3 regions of the Streptomyces sp. NPDC054047 genome follow, and region 1 is predicted to be linked to each of the others. Evidence: riboswitches for the same ligand, from Rfam matches in the RefSeq annotation. Region 1 holds a riboswitch; each other region holds the start of a gene.

Region 1 (4,267 bases):
TCGGGGACTTGGGGTACTTGAGGAGCCTGGCTGGCTTCAGGGCTCATTTCAGGACTCATACGACGCCTTCGGCTCGGGACGGCTGACGACTGACGACTGGCGACTGGCGACTGGCGACTGGCGACTGGCGACCAACTGCTGACTGCTGACCCCGGCGGATCACCCGAACATTCTCCTCGCCCTGCCACGAGGTTACGTACGTCCTGTACATTTTTCACAGGAAGCCTTGGGGAGCAGCCGACCCCGGCAGAGGAGATACGTGCCATGAACCGACCGTTCGCCCGCCATGTCCTGCCCGAGTTCACCGAGCGCACCGGCTCGGGGCAACGGACTCTCGATCCGTACTCGAAGCTGCTCGACGAGCGCATCGTCTTCCTGGGCACACCGATCGACGACACCTCGGCCAACGACGTGATGGCGCAGTTCATGCACCTCGAGTACCTGGCGCCCGACCGCGACATCTCGCTCTACATCAACTCCCCCGGCGGCTCGTTCAGCGCGATGACGGCGATCTACGACACGATCCAATTCGTCAGCTGCGACGTGGAGACGACCTGTCTGGGCCAGGCCGCGTCGGCGGCCGCCGTCCTGCTCGCGGCGGGCACCCCCGGCAAACGGTTCGCGCTGCCCGGCGCCCGGGTGCTGATCCACCAGCCCTCGCTCGCCGAGCCGATCCACGGCCAGGCAACCGACTTGGCGATCCAGGCCGACGAACTCCTGCGCACCCGCGCAAAACTGGAGAAGCTGCTGGTGCAACACACGGGCCGGAGCCCGGAGCGCGTCGCGGCCGACATCGAACGGGACAAGATCCTCACCGCCTCCGAGGCGGTCGATTACGGCCTGGTGGACCGGATCGTCGCCAACCGCAAGTCGTCCCTGCGCGCCCCGGACGCGAGGTGATCCGCCGATGCTGCCGCCCGAACTTCCTCCGCTGCCCGCACTCACCCGCGCCGAGGGCGAGTTGATCGACCGGTATCTCGAAGTGGTCGACCTGCTGGGCCGGATCAACCCCGCCCGCGCCTCGGACACCTACGGCGGACTGCGCGCCGCCCAGGCACTGGTCGGCAGCGCCACCGCCCTGCGGGACGCTCTGACGCTCATGCACCAGCGGGGCGAGAGCGCCGTGCACGCGCCGACGTTGGCCCGGGCGCTGCGTGTGCTGGACGGGGAGCGCCGGGCGGGGCGGGTCACCGTGCCGCCCCCGGCGGCGTTCTGAGCGCCCGTCAACCCCGCACTGACGTCCGAACCGTCCGGGGTTCGGCTCAAACGAACCAAACGGGCTACCTCGTTCGGCGTAGACGATCCTCCCAATTCGAGCTGGCCTCAGTTGCGTCAGATGTGTACGCGATGGCCGGAATTCCTCGTTCCGGTGCTGGTCGAACGATCGTCGGGTTACGCGGTCCGATCCCGAATCCGACCGTGTCCACCCGAACGGTTCAGGCGTGAGGAACCTCATAAAAGGCCGTTTCGGCTCGGAATTCGACCCCTTGACGGGTCAAGATCCCTTCCGACGACAAGCCCCCGCCACAGCGGCGGGGCGATCCGGGCGGACGCCGAGTCCTGCCGCCGCCCGGATGACCGGTCGACATCGGTGCATCGGCAGGAGTGGAGGACCCAGGCATGACGGGTCGGTCCGGAAGGTCCGGACAACGACCCTTGGGGTGAAGCCGCACACAGCGGCCGGGCAACTTTGTCAGCCCGAATCCGACAGGTCATCCTTCACAGGCGGCTGACGAAGGGTTGCGCATGACCGCGCTGAATCATGTTCCGTCGCTGCTCACCAGGGCCGGTTCCGTATCGGCCCTCACGCTCGCCGTCGTAGGCGGCACCCTCGTGGCCCCAGGGCTCACGTCGGAAGCAGAGGCCGCGACTCACGGGACGAAAGCGCTCAAGATCGCTGCCTCCAAGAAGGGCTCTCCGTATGGCTACGGAGCGGCGGGGCCGAACCGGTTCGACTGCTCGGGCCTGACGCTCTACTCGTTCAAGCGCACGGGCAAGAAGCTGCCGCGCACCGCCGCGCAGCAGTACAACAAGACCCGTCACATCTCGGCGTCGAAGCGTTCCCGCGGCGACCTGGTCTTCTTCCGCTCCGGCCGGAGCGTCTACCACGTGGGCATCTACGCCGGGAAGGGAAAGATCTGGCACGCGCCCAAGAGGGGGACCGTCGTGCGCCTCGAGAAGATCTGGACGAAGAGCGTCTCGTACGGCCGGGTGCGCTGATCGCCCGTCACTGACCGCCGATCGCAGACCTGTCGGAGGATGGCGGCAGGGGCCGTACGGCCCTTGCCGCCGCTCGACCGGCCCTCTGGTCGGCGCGCCCGCCAGGCGTGGAGCGCGGCGACGCGGATACTCGGACGCCATGTCCGAAAACAATGGTTACCGCTCCACGGGTGAGTCGTCCGACGCACGCAATGAGACACCGATGGAACGCGCCGACCGGAACTTCTCCGAGCTCCTCCAGGAGCTGCGCGTCACGCAGGCCGGAGTGCAGATCCTCTTCGCGTTCCTGCTGACGCTCGCCTTCACCGAGCGCTTTCCCTCGCTCGACACGGTGCAGCGCGCCACGTACGTCACCACGCTGCTGCTCGCCGTCCTGTCCGCCGCACTGTTCACCGCGCCGGCCGCCGTGCACAGATCGCTGTTCGGGCAGCACTCCAAGCCGCGGATCGTGCGGGTGTCGTCCCGGCTGGCCGGCATCGGCATGGCGGTCCTGGTGTTCGCGCTCGCCGGTTCCGTGCTCCTGGTCGTGGACGTGGCGGTGGGCCGCACCGGCGGGATCATCGCGAGTGCGGGCACGCTGCTGGTGTGCGCGGGCCTCTGGGGCCTGCTGCCCGTCCTGGTGCGTGGCCGGGACAAGAACAAGGACTCGGACACCGGCGCGTCGGGCGACATCACGCCGACAGGGCCTCGGTGAGCAGCACCAGGCCGAGGACGCTCAGCGCGGCGCCCGTGCCGCCCTCGATCGCGCGGGCCGTACGCGGCCTGCGCAGCCAGTGCCCCAGCCGGTCGACCAGGAGCGCGACGACCGGGAGCCACACCAGGGCCAGGGCGACGATGATCGACGCGAGCAGCAGGGTCCTGGGCATGGCTGGGCTGCCCGCGGGCACGAACTGGGGCAGCACGCTGAGGAAGGTGACGGGCGCCTTGGGGTTGAGGGCGTTGGTGAGGAAGCCCTGCCGCAGGCTGCCCCCGGTCGCCGGCTGCTCCCCGCCGTCCGGCGCCCCGAAGCTCGCCACCGGCCGGGCCGCCGACCGCAGCGCGCGGTATCCCAGGTACAGCACATAGGCACCGCCCAGGACCTGTAGCGCCCGGAAGAGGGTGGGTACGGCCGCGAGGACCGCCGCGACCCCGGCCACCGCGAGCGCCGTGTGCACCAGGAGCCCGCCCGCGACGCCGATCGCGCAGGCGACTCCGGCACGGCGCGACGCGAGGGAGTTGCGCACCACGACGGCGAAGTCGGCGCCCGGCATGGCGACCATGCCCGCGGCGACTCCGGTGAAGGCGACCAGTTGAGCGTCCATGGCCCCCAGCCTGCCGTTCTTCTGCCTTCAGCAGGTATGTGGAATATCCTGGGTCTGCCTTAAGCAGACGTTTAGCCCCACGCCGTCGGACGGCCCCCGCCGCCCGCCGGCTCCTGCACCGGGAGCGACCATGTACGACCCGACACGGCTCGCCGCACTGGTGGCGGTCTCCGAGGCCGGGTCGATCACCCGGGCCGCCGAGCGCCTCGGCTACACCGTGCCCGCCCTCTCCCAGCAGCTGGCCAAGCTCGAACGGGAGGCGGGCACCGCGCTCCTGGTCCGGCACCACCGCGGGGCGCGGCTGACCGGCGCCGGCGAGCTGCTCCTGGCACGGGCGCGCCGGGTCCTGGACGAGATGGAGCAGGCCCGGCACGAACTGGCCCAGCTGGCGGGCCTGTCCGGGGGCAGGCTGAGCGTGGGGACCTTCACCACCGCCGGAATCCATCTGGTGCCGCCCGCGCTGACCGCGTTCCGCCGCGCCCATCCGGACGTCGATCTGACGGTACGGGGCTATGAACCGCCGCTCGGCATCGCGGCCGTGGCGGCGGGCGAGGTCGACCTGGCCCTCACGCACACGTACGAGCCGGCGGACCCGGTGCCGCTGCCCGCCTCCGTGACCGCTGAGCCGATCCTGGTCGAGGAGCTGGTCCTGGTGACCTCGCCCGGTCACGCGCTCGCGAGCGCCTCGTCGCGGCTGCCCCTGACCGAGCTCGCCGGGCAGCCGCTGATCAGCATGGCGCCGACGC
Region 2 (4,267 bases), on a different contig from region 1:
TCGAACAGCTCATCGCGCGCGCCGTGGCGAACTGGGCGTTCCGCACGCACCGCCGCAGGCCCCTGATCATCCCGGTCATCATCGACGCCTGACCACGCGCCGGTCCCGCCGCCCAGAAACGCCCAGGAAGGTGAATGGATGAGCATGCGCTTCGAGGAGATCGACTGGCGGCCGACAGCGATGGGGGACATCAGCCTGCGGCGGCGGCGGGACCCGGCGTCGGGCGACGATGTGTACGAGGTGAAGCTCGGGGACGAGTTCTTGATGTCGAGCCTCTTCACCGCGGGTGAGATCGCCCTGACCCGGCTCGGCCTCGAGCAACTGCCGGACACCGAACTGGATGTCGCGGTGGGCGGCCTCGGTCTCGGCTACACCGCACGGGCCGTCCTCGACGACCGGCGGGTGCGTTCGCTGACCGTGATCGAGGCCCTCGGTGAGGTCATCGAGTGGCACGAGCGCGGATACGTGCCGCTGGGCACCGGCCTGTCGACGGACCCCCGATGCCGCTTGGTCCAGGGCGACTTCTTCGCGCTGGCCGGCGACGGCGGCGACGGCCTTGATCCTCAGGAGCCGGACCGTCGCTTCCACGCGATCCTCCTCGACGTCGACCACTCGCCCCGCCATGTGCTGCACCCCAGCCACGCGGCGCTCTACGAGCCCAAGGGGTTGCGTGCCCTCGCCCGGCGGCTGCACCCCGGAGGCGTTTTCGCCCTGTGGTCGAACGACCCGCCCGACGCGGAGTTCACCACCGTGCTCGCCGAGGTCTTCCCGAAGACGGCGAGTCACGTCGTCGATTTCCCCAACCCCCTGCAAGGCGGGACCGCCACCAACACCGTGTATGTGGCGGGCTAAGGGCGCTATATGACGGCGCTTCAGCATGCAGCCCCGAGGTCGAGTTCGAGACTGCTTTGCACGAGAAAAGCGACCCGCCGCGGCTGGGAAGCGAAAGATGAGATCCTGGCCGTCGTCGTCCAGGGCTGAGCCCCGGACGCATGGCGCGCCGGGGCTCACAGCGGACGAGACGGGATGCGGCCTAGTACGGGCCGTTCACGTTGTCGATCGAGCCGTACCGGTCGGCCGCGTAATTGCAGGCGGCGGTGATGTTGGCGACCGGGTCGAAGCTGTCCGTCGACGTGCCGGGCACGTGGTACGCGGCGAATGTGGGGTCGATGACCTGCAGGAGCCCCTTGGACGGGGTTCCGGCGGCGGCGTTGGAGTCCCAGTTGTTGGTGACCGTCGGGTTGCCGGAGGACTCGCGCATGATGTTGCGGTGAATGCCCTCGTAGGTCCCGGGGATGCCGTGCTGGGCCAGCACGTCGAGCGATTCCTTGATCCAGCCGTCGAGGTCGTTCGTGTACGTCTTCTTCGCCGGGGCGGCGGCGGGCTCGGCGGCCGTGCGCTCGGAGCGGTCCGCCCGATCGGCGGACGCCCTGGAGGCGGCCGACTTCTCCGCGTCCTTGGCCTGGGCCTTCTCGCCGATGGTGAGCTTGAGACCGGGGTGGATCAGCCCCGGGGCCTCACCGAGGACGCTGCGGTTGTCCTCGTACAGCTCCTTCCAGCTGCCGCTCTGGGAGTGCTCTCGGGCGATCTTGGAGAGGGTGTCGCCCGCGACGACGACGTAGGTCTTCGGCGCTGCGGCGGGCTTGGCGGCCGGGGCGGCCTGCGCCGCGCTCGCGGCGGTCGCGCCGAGCACCGGGAGAACGAGAACGGCCCCGCCCGTGCCTGCGGCGGCGATGCCCCGGGTGAGCTTGCTGGACTTGGGGCGGCGGTGCTTTCCCTTTGCGGGCATGACGAATTCCTCTCCGTCGCCTACGAGGTGAGCTGTCGGGTTCGGACGGGAGATGTCCGGTCGCACTGGGCGTGCGACTTCACCCCGAGCCGTTCCGGAATCCGGACCGGCGGCTTACCTGGGTCCCCCGCTCCTGCCGTGCGTAAGTGAGTGAGTGGGTGGGAGGGATTCCGGACAGCGGCAGGATTCGGCGTTCCATCCGGATTGATGGCGACGTTAAGCGAGAAGGCTGGCGAGGAACAAGACACGAATTCGCATAGGGAAAGCGAGGAGCCCTTCCCCAATGATCAAAATCCCTCACGCGCTTTGATCAAATAGCCCAACTTTCCTTGCGTAGAACGAAACCGCGCTCAGCGGCTCCCGGGCTCACAAACATTGGTGTGACCCGTTTCACTGAATGAGGGATGGATTGGGAATGCGGCGCGATGGCGTATCAGAGTGCACCATTTCGCACGAGTATTGAGCAATGCAGACAGGGCTTTATAAACGCCACCAATGAGCTGAAGAAGTAGCTTTCTCGCGCAAAGATGGACATCTCGCCTGCCTCTAGGGGAGTCCCCCCCTCCCAGGGCCGCCCATGCGCGGGTCCACCGCGACCGCGGCCTCCCGGAAGTGGCGCAGGAACGCCATGCCCTCGATCTGCTGGAGGTGACTCAGGAAGGCTCGATCGTGATCGCGTTGGTTAAGGTAGCGGGCCGCGACCGGCAGGCCGGGAGGCCAGGCAGCGAAGGGCAGGCTCTCGTGCGCACTCTTTACGTTGTCACCCACCCACAGGCGACGCACCACGTCGAGGGAGTCGTCGGCGGATGGCACGACTCCCGCCTGACGCCCACCGGCGTCCGCGCGGCGGCTTCCATCGCCGAGGCGCTTCGGGGCGTGATCCCGGACGGCGCCGAGGTCGACCTGTTCTCCTCGGATCTGCAGCGCACCCGGCAAACCGCCCAGGAGGTAGCCGAACTGTTCGGCGTGAAGCTGTTCCTGGACCGCAGGCTGCGGGAGAAGTCCTACGGTGCGGCAGGGGGAAGGCCACAGGAGTGGCTGGACCGGCGTTTCGTCCCGCCGCCGGCTGTCGGGGAGCGGATGGACCATGACGAGGGCGTGGAGGGTGCCGAGACGAAGGCGCAGTGGGCGCAGCGCATCTACGCGGCCATGGATGAGATCCTGCGGCGTGCGCGCGAACACCAGATCATCGTGACGCATGGCGGCTCACTGACCTTCGTCGTGGCGTCCTGGATCAAGATGCCGATCGAGTCGGCCAGTTACGCCAGCTTTCGGGCCCCTCCCGGCAGCATCACCACACTGCGCGAGGACGACTTCTTCCACAACCGCCAAGTCGTCAGCCTTGGCGACACGCGCCATCTCGACTCCGCGTAACCGTGAACCATCGCCTCGGCTGCATCGACCAGGCCGCTTCAGCAAGATCCTGTCACGAGCTCATAGCGGTGAATCAGGTCCTGCAGTTCGGCATCCTCGTGGGCGTGGCGCGTAACGGCATTTTGACTCGCTGAGGCCAACCGGACGAGCCCTTGTCACAGGGCTGCCTACGGGGCCGTGCGCGGCGGCCGCGGTACTTCCACCTTCGAGGGCCGCGAGGCCGGCCTGGATCTTGGGTGTGGCGGTGGGAAGTGCAGGGGTACGAGGGGTGGAGCGGGAAGACATTCGGCGTCGTGCACGAGGAACTGCCCGCCTACGGCCTCTCCCTCGGCTTGGCCGGGCTTCCCCACCGCTGGAAGGCGTACTTCGAGAACCTCTACCACCTGGTCCGGGAGATGCCCGCGGAACAAGGCCGGTCACAGGCACCGCTCTGGCGGCAGTCCAGCTGACTGGGCGGCGCGAGAATAGGGCGGTTCTGTCGCTCCATCGGCGCCGGGATAGGCTCTTCCTATGATCCTCCCGTTCCTCTTGGGCGTGGCCGTCCTGCTCACCGTCGCCGCCGTGGGCGTATGGGTGTGCTTGGAGTTCTGCAAAGAGCTCCGCAACCGTAGGCACACGCCCGTCGGGCCCGACGCCGGAGGCCAGTAGCCCGCACCGGACACTCGCGCGTGGCGGCTGCACGTCCGCGATCCCGGCCTCAGACCACCGGCGCGACCCTCAGGCGCGGCAGCGCAGCATTTCCAGCGGGGGATTGGCGTGGAAGTCCGCCCAGTGCTCCGCGCCGAACTCGCGCACCCCGGCTTCGGACACCGACAGCGGCACCCAGGCCAGGTCACTGAACCCGGCCGCCTGAAGGCACTTCTCGTAGACCTCGCGGCGCGGCAAGTTGGCGACGAACGAGGCCGGTCCCGGGTCGAGCAGCGCCGTGATCTTCACCTGCGGCCCCGTCCCGCCCTCGTCGCCGGTGAGCTCGCTGCGGAAGCCGTACTTGTCCGGGCCCGGCCCGTCGAAGCGGAAGTCGGGCGACTGGTTGAGCACGAACAGCTCACCGCCTGGCTTCATGTTCCGGTGGATGTTGCGGCACATGCGTTCCGTGGTGGCGAT
Region 3 (4,267 bases), on a different contig from region 1:
GACCTTCGCACCCGGGCGGTACTTGCCCGTCAGGAAACCGGACGCGAGCGCGTAGTACGGGACGGCGGCCAGGCCGGAGCGCGATGCGACCTGCTCCAGGGTGCCCTCGTACGTGTCGCGCGAGACGAGGTTGTAGTGCGGCTGGAGCACCGAGTAGCGCGCGAGGCCCTCGCGGTCGGAGAAGTCCAGGAACTCCTGGAGCCGGTCGGCGGTCACGTTCGACGCGGCGATGGCGCGGACCTTGCCGGACGTCACCAGCTCGTCGAGCGCGCCGATGATCTCCTCGACCGGGACGGTCGGGTCGTCGTAGTGCGTGTAGTAGAGGTCGATGTAGTCGGTGCCCAGGCGGCGCAGCGACTCCTCGGCACCGGACTTGATGGTGCTCGCGGACAGGCCCTTGTAGTCGGGGTGGGCGCCGACCTTGGTGGCGAGCACGACGTCGGAGCGGTTGCCGCGCGCGGCCAGCCAGCTGCCGATGACGGTCTCGGACTCGCCGCCCTTGTTGCCGGGCACCCAGGCCGAGTAGACGTCGGCGGTGTCGATGAAGTTGCCGCCGGCGGCGGTGTAGGCGTCCAGCACGGAGAAGGACTGCGCCTCGTCGGCCGTCCAGCCGAAGACGTTGCCGCCGAGTGCCAGCGGGAAGACCTCGAGGTCGGACGAGCCAAGTTTGCGGAGAGAAGTCATACGGGGCTCAACGCCCCTACGGATCTCGGCATTCCGTACAACGGGATGCCGGTTCCACTCGGTGGACACGCGCAACGGGGAGCGGGCGCGGAGCGCGGACATGCCGAACCGGCAGCCCTGGCGTCGGGGGGTTGTCGCCAGGACCGCCGGGGTTCTGCGGCTACATCAGATCGACTGGCCCTTGCCGCGCAGCCACGCCGCCGGGTCGACCCCGGTGGAGTCGCCGCCCGGGTGGATCTCCAGGTGGAGATGGGCACCGGTGACGTTGCCGGTCGCGCCGACGCGGCCGATGGTCTCGCCGGTGGTGACCTTCTGGCCGACGCTGACGCTCATCGAGGACTGGTGGCAGAACCAGATCTCGGTGCCGTCGTCGAGTTCGAGGACCGTGCGGTAGCCGTAGGCCCCCGCCCAGCCGGCTTCCTTGATGGTGCCCGAGTGGATCGCCTTGATGGGCGTGCCCGTGGGCGCCGCGAAGTCCAGGCCGGTGTGGTAGCCGGAGGACCACATGGAGCCGGGCTGACCGAAGGTGCCGGTGAGCGTGTACGAGGCGACGGGGAGGGTGTAGCTCTTGGCGAGCTTGGCCAGGCGCTCCGCCTCGGCCTTGCGCTTGGCCTCCGCCTCGGCCTTCTTCTTCGCGGCGGCCTTCTCGGCGGCGATCTTCTTCTCGGCCGCGGTCTGCTCGGCCGCCGCCTGTGCGGCGGCCTGCTTGACGGCGGCCTCTTCGGCCGCCTTCTGGACCGCGTCGTCCGCCTGGTCCTGCTGGTTCTCGGCCTGCTCCATGATGCGGGCCCGCAGTGCCTCGCCGGCGTCCGTGGTGCCCTGCTCGGCGTCGGCGGTGCTGATGCCGGCGGCGCTCAGGGGCGCTGCGGCGACCGTCACGCCGTCGTCCGCGGAAGCCGCGTCGGACGAGTCGTCGGATATCAGGGAGCCCACGCCCGGAAGCGACTTGGCCTCCGGCAGCGAGTCCGTGACGGCCGAGAGGTCCGGCATCTCGATGGCCACCGGGGGCTTGCCGCCCTGCGCGGTGGCGATGCCGCCCGCGCCGACGGCGGCGATGACGCCTACGCCGAGAACCGTGGAGCTGCGGGCGAGCCCGCCACCGCCCCGCTTGTGCACGCGGTGCCTGCCGCGGACGGGACGAATGGACTCCTCGGTGGGGTTCCATTCCTCCCAGGAATTGTCGTCGTACCCACCGAAGTCGTCGTCATTCGGTACGTACGCGCCTTGGGGGGCAGGGCGGTTGGACGCCACTGGGGCGCACTCCTTTCCTTCCTTCTCGCCTACCGGGTTAGCTGACGGGTTCGGAGCAGGAAGGTCTCCTACGAACATCTGGCACGGATGCACAGATGCCCGATTCACCCCAATTAGTGGTTCCCCGGCTCCCTTTCGGGATTAGGCGCGTGCGCGCGGAGCCGACTCGAGTGACGGCTGGGACGACCGCGCTGCGTTATCGAACGTTAATAGACAGCGGGGTCGTATTCCAAGCCGTTCCGACTGATCGTTAACGGCTTTGGCCTGTACTTAATGGGACACGGAGGGCTGGAACGGGGCGAGTTGACCCCGATTCTTCACACACCGGAGCTTCACACTTCCTTGACAGTACGTCAGTTGTTATGCGGAGTGGTGTCCTTCAGTCACGGCCCGTGACCTCGGCCCCCGCGTCGGCCTCCGCGTCGACCTCCGCGCCGGCCCTGGCGTCACCCGTCCCCAACGGCCGCCGCACCGCGAGCAGCGCCATGTCGTCGGTCGTGCCGCCCCCGGTGTGCCGCCGCACCTCGTCGGTGAGCGTGGCCAGGAGCGCGTCCGGGCCATTGGGCCCGGGGAAGATGCGGCCGCCGAGCCGGACGGCCGGGTCGTAGAACTCGCCGCGGCCGTCACGCGCCTCGGAGAGCCCGTCGGTGTAGAGCAGCAGCATCGCCCCCGGCGGGAACTCCGTCTCGTCCGCACGGTCCGGCCAGGCGCCCAGATCCCCCATCCCCAGCGGAAGGGCGGGCTCGGTGGCGGACAGGACGCACAGCCGTCCGTCGCCGCGCAGGAGCAGCGGTCCCGGGTGCCCGCGGTTGATGAGGCGCACCAGACCGTCGCCGTGCGGGATCTCCGCGAGGACCGCGGTGGTGAACCCCTCGAAGGCGTCGAGCCCGTCACGCCGCGTGCCCTCACGAGCAAGCGCACGCTCAAGGCGCTGGGCCACCGCCTCCAGCGTGGCCTCCTGCTCGGCGGCCTCCCGGAACGCCCCGATGACGACGGCGACGGCCGCCACCGCGCCCATGCCCTTGCCGCGTACGTCACCGACGATGACGCGTACGCCGTGCGGGGTGTCCTGCACGGCGTACAGATCACCCCCGATGAACGCGTCGGCCTCCGCGGCCTCGTACCGCGCCGCGATGTCAAGACCGCCGATCCGGGGGTCCGGCTGCGGCAGTACGGCACGCTGGGCGGCCTCGGAGATGGAGCGGGCGGAGGCCAACTGTTCGTCGCTGCGGCGCTGGACGCGGTTGATGAGGACGGCGAGCACGGCGACGGTCACCACCGTGATCAGTTCGGTGACGGCCTCGACGTCGGTGGTGGTGCTGGTCTTGAAGTGCAGGGCGAGCACGGCGGCGCAGGAGCCGAAGCCGATGAGCGCGGTGCTGATCAGCGAGTAGAAGGGCGCGGCGATGAGCGGGGCGGCGGTGAAGAGGGGCGCCGCGGTGAACGCGGGCGGGGTCGAGACGTCGTAGACGACCCCGGCGACGATGAGCAGCAGCGGAAGGGCCCGCACGAGCGCCCGCTCATGCCGGACATCGGGACTCTTGCCACCGCCCCCGCCACCGATTCCTCCTGGCTGCCCCACCGGTCTTCTCCTGCCGAATTCCGCGCCCAGGACCAGATCCATGACCACGCTCATTCAGGGTTCCCGGAGCGGCGGCACGGGGCGACCGGTGTGGGCCGACCGGGTTAATGGAGAGACCGGACCACCCCGGGGCGGAAAACACCGAAGGCCCGGATCCATTTCTGGATCCGGGCCTTCGGTCTTTAGTAGCGGGGACAGGATTTGAACCTGCGACCTCTGGGTTATGAGCCCAGCGAGCTACCGAGCTGCTCCACCCCGCGCCGTTGAATGCAACTCTACGCCATCAGGGGGAGTGAAAGCGAACCGGTTCACGCGTTCTCGGCGTGCGTCAGCGTTTCCCAGGCCACGAAGAGATCGTCCGTCCCCTCGGGCCGCCGCTCGTGCGTGAACCTCTCCGTCTCCGGAAGAGCCAGCTTCAGCCGTTCCCGCAGGTGATTGAGACCGACCTCGGTGTCGGGCCCCATGTCGCGCCGCACCTTGCCGCCGCACAGCCAGTCCGGCGCCTTGGCGCCCCGCTGGTACTTGGAGTGGAATTCGAGCGCGGCCCGCAGCCGCTCCTTGACCTCGCCGTACAGGTCGACGCCCTGATGCCAGGCGGTCTCGGCGATGTGCGCGGTGGCCGCGAGCGAGTAGCTGGCGTGCTTGAAGTTCCGGCAGGTCTCCTGGGAGAGCCCGTCGGCGAACGTCTTCTGCCCGAACCAGTACTTCTGGAGCTTCGCCGGGGTGTTGATGTCGCTGCCCGCGGGCGAT

Evidence for each region. A riboswitch is a leader RNA that binds a small molecule or an ion and turns the genes downstream of it on or off. The one in region 1 is predicted to bind cyclic di-AMP.
Region 2: it holds a riboswitch for cyclic di-AMP, as region 1 does, so the genes downstream of both, ACZ6ZP_RS17280 (LysM peptidoglycan-binding domain-containing protein) here and ACZ6ZP_RS23740 (C40 family peptidase) in region 1, are expected to answer to the same signal.
Region 3: it holds a riboswitch for cyclic di-AMP, as region 1 does, so the genes downstream of both, ACZ6ZP_RS41900 (M23 family metallopeptidase) here and ACZ6ZP_RS23740 (C40 family peptidase) in region 1, are expected to answer to the same signal.

What each region holds. Positions count from the first base shown of each region.
Region 1 covers NZ_JBVJKV010000006.1:303,964-308,230, reverse strand. The annotation lists gene ACZ6ZP_RS23755 (amidase) at 1-47, opposite strand, end outside; gene ACZ6ZP_RS23750 (ATP-dependent Clp protease proteolytic subunit) at 265-900, shown strand; gene ACZ6ZP_RS23745 (hypothetical protein) at 908-1,216, shown strand; cyclic di-AMP (ydaO/yuaA leader) riboswitch at 1,580-1,743, shown strand; gene ACZ6ZP_RS23740 (C40 family peptidase) at 1,747-2,220, shown strand; gene ACZ6ZP_RS23735 (DUF6328 family protein) at 2,360-2,914, shown strand; gene ACZ6ZP_RS23730 (LysE family translocator) at 2,892-3,521, opposite strand; gene ACZ6ZP_RS23725 (LysR family transcriptional regulator) at 3,652-4,267, shown strand, end outside.
Region 2 covers NZ_JBVJKV010000004.1:129,209-133,475, forward strand. The annotation lists gene ACZ6ZP_RS17270 (ribonuclease J) at 1-92, shown strand, start outside; gene ACZ6ZP_RS17275 (spermidine synthase) at 139-852, shown strand; gene ACZ6ZP_RS17280 (LysM peptidoglycan-binding domain-containing protein) at 1,034-1,789, opposite strand; cyclic di-AMP (ydaO/yuaA leader) riboswitch at 1,792-1,948, opposite strand; gene ACZ6ZP_RS17285 (histidine phosphatase family protein) at 2,531-3,163, shown strand; gene ACZ6ZP_RS17290 (hypothetical protein) at 3,457-3,612, shown strand; gene ACZ6ZP_RS17295 (hypothetical protein) at 3,674-3,811, shown strand; gene ACZ6ZP_RS17300 (class I SAM-dependent methyltransferase) at 3,881-4,267, opposite strand, start outside.
Region 3 covers NZ_JBVJKV010000019.1:103,428-107,694, reverse strand. The annotation lists gene ACZ6ZP_RS41905 (aldo/keto reductase) at 1-684, opposite strand, end outside; gene ACZ6ZP_RS41900 (M23 family metallopeptidase) at 850-1,935, opposite strand; cyclic di-AMP (ydaO/yuaA leader) riboswitch at 1,947-2,093, opposite strand; gene ACZ6ZP_RS41895 (PP2C family protein-serine/threonine phosphatase) at 2,315-3,559, opposite strand; tRNA gene ACZ6ZP_RS41890 (tRNA-Met) at 3,704-3,777, opposite strand; gene ACZ6ZP_RS41885 (alginate lyase family protein) at 3,826-4,267, opposite strand, start outside.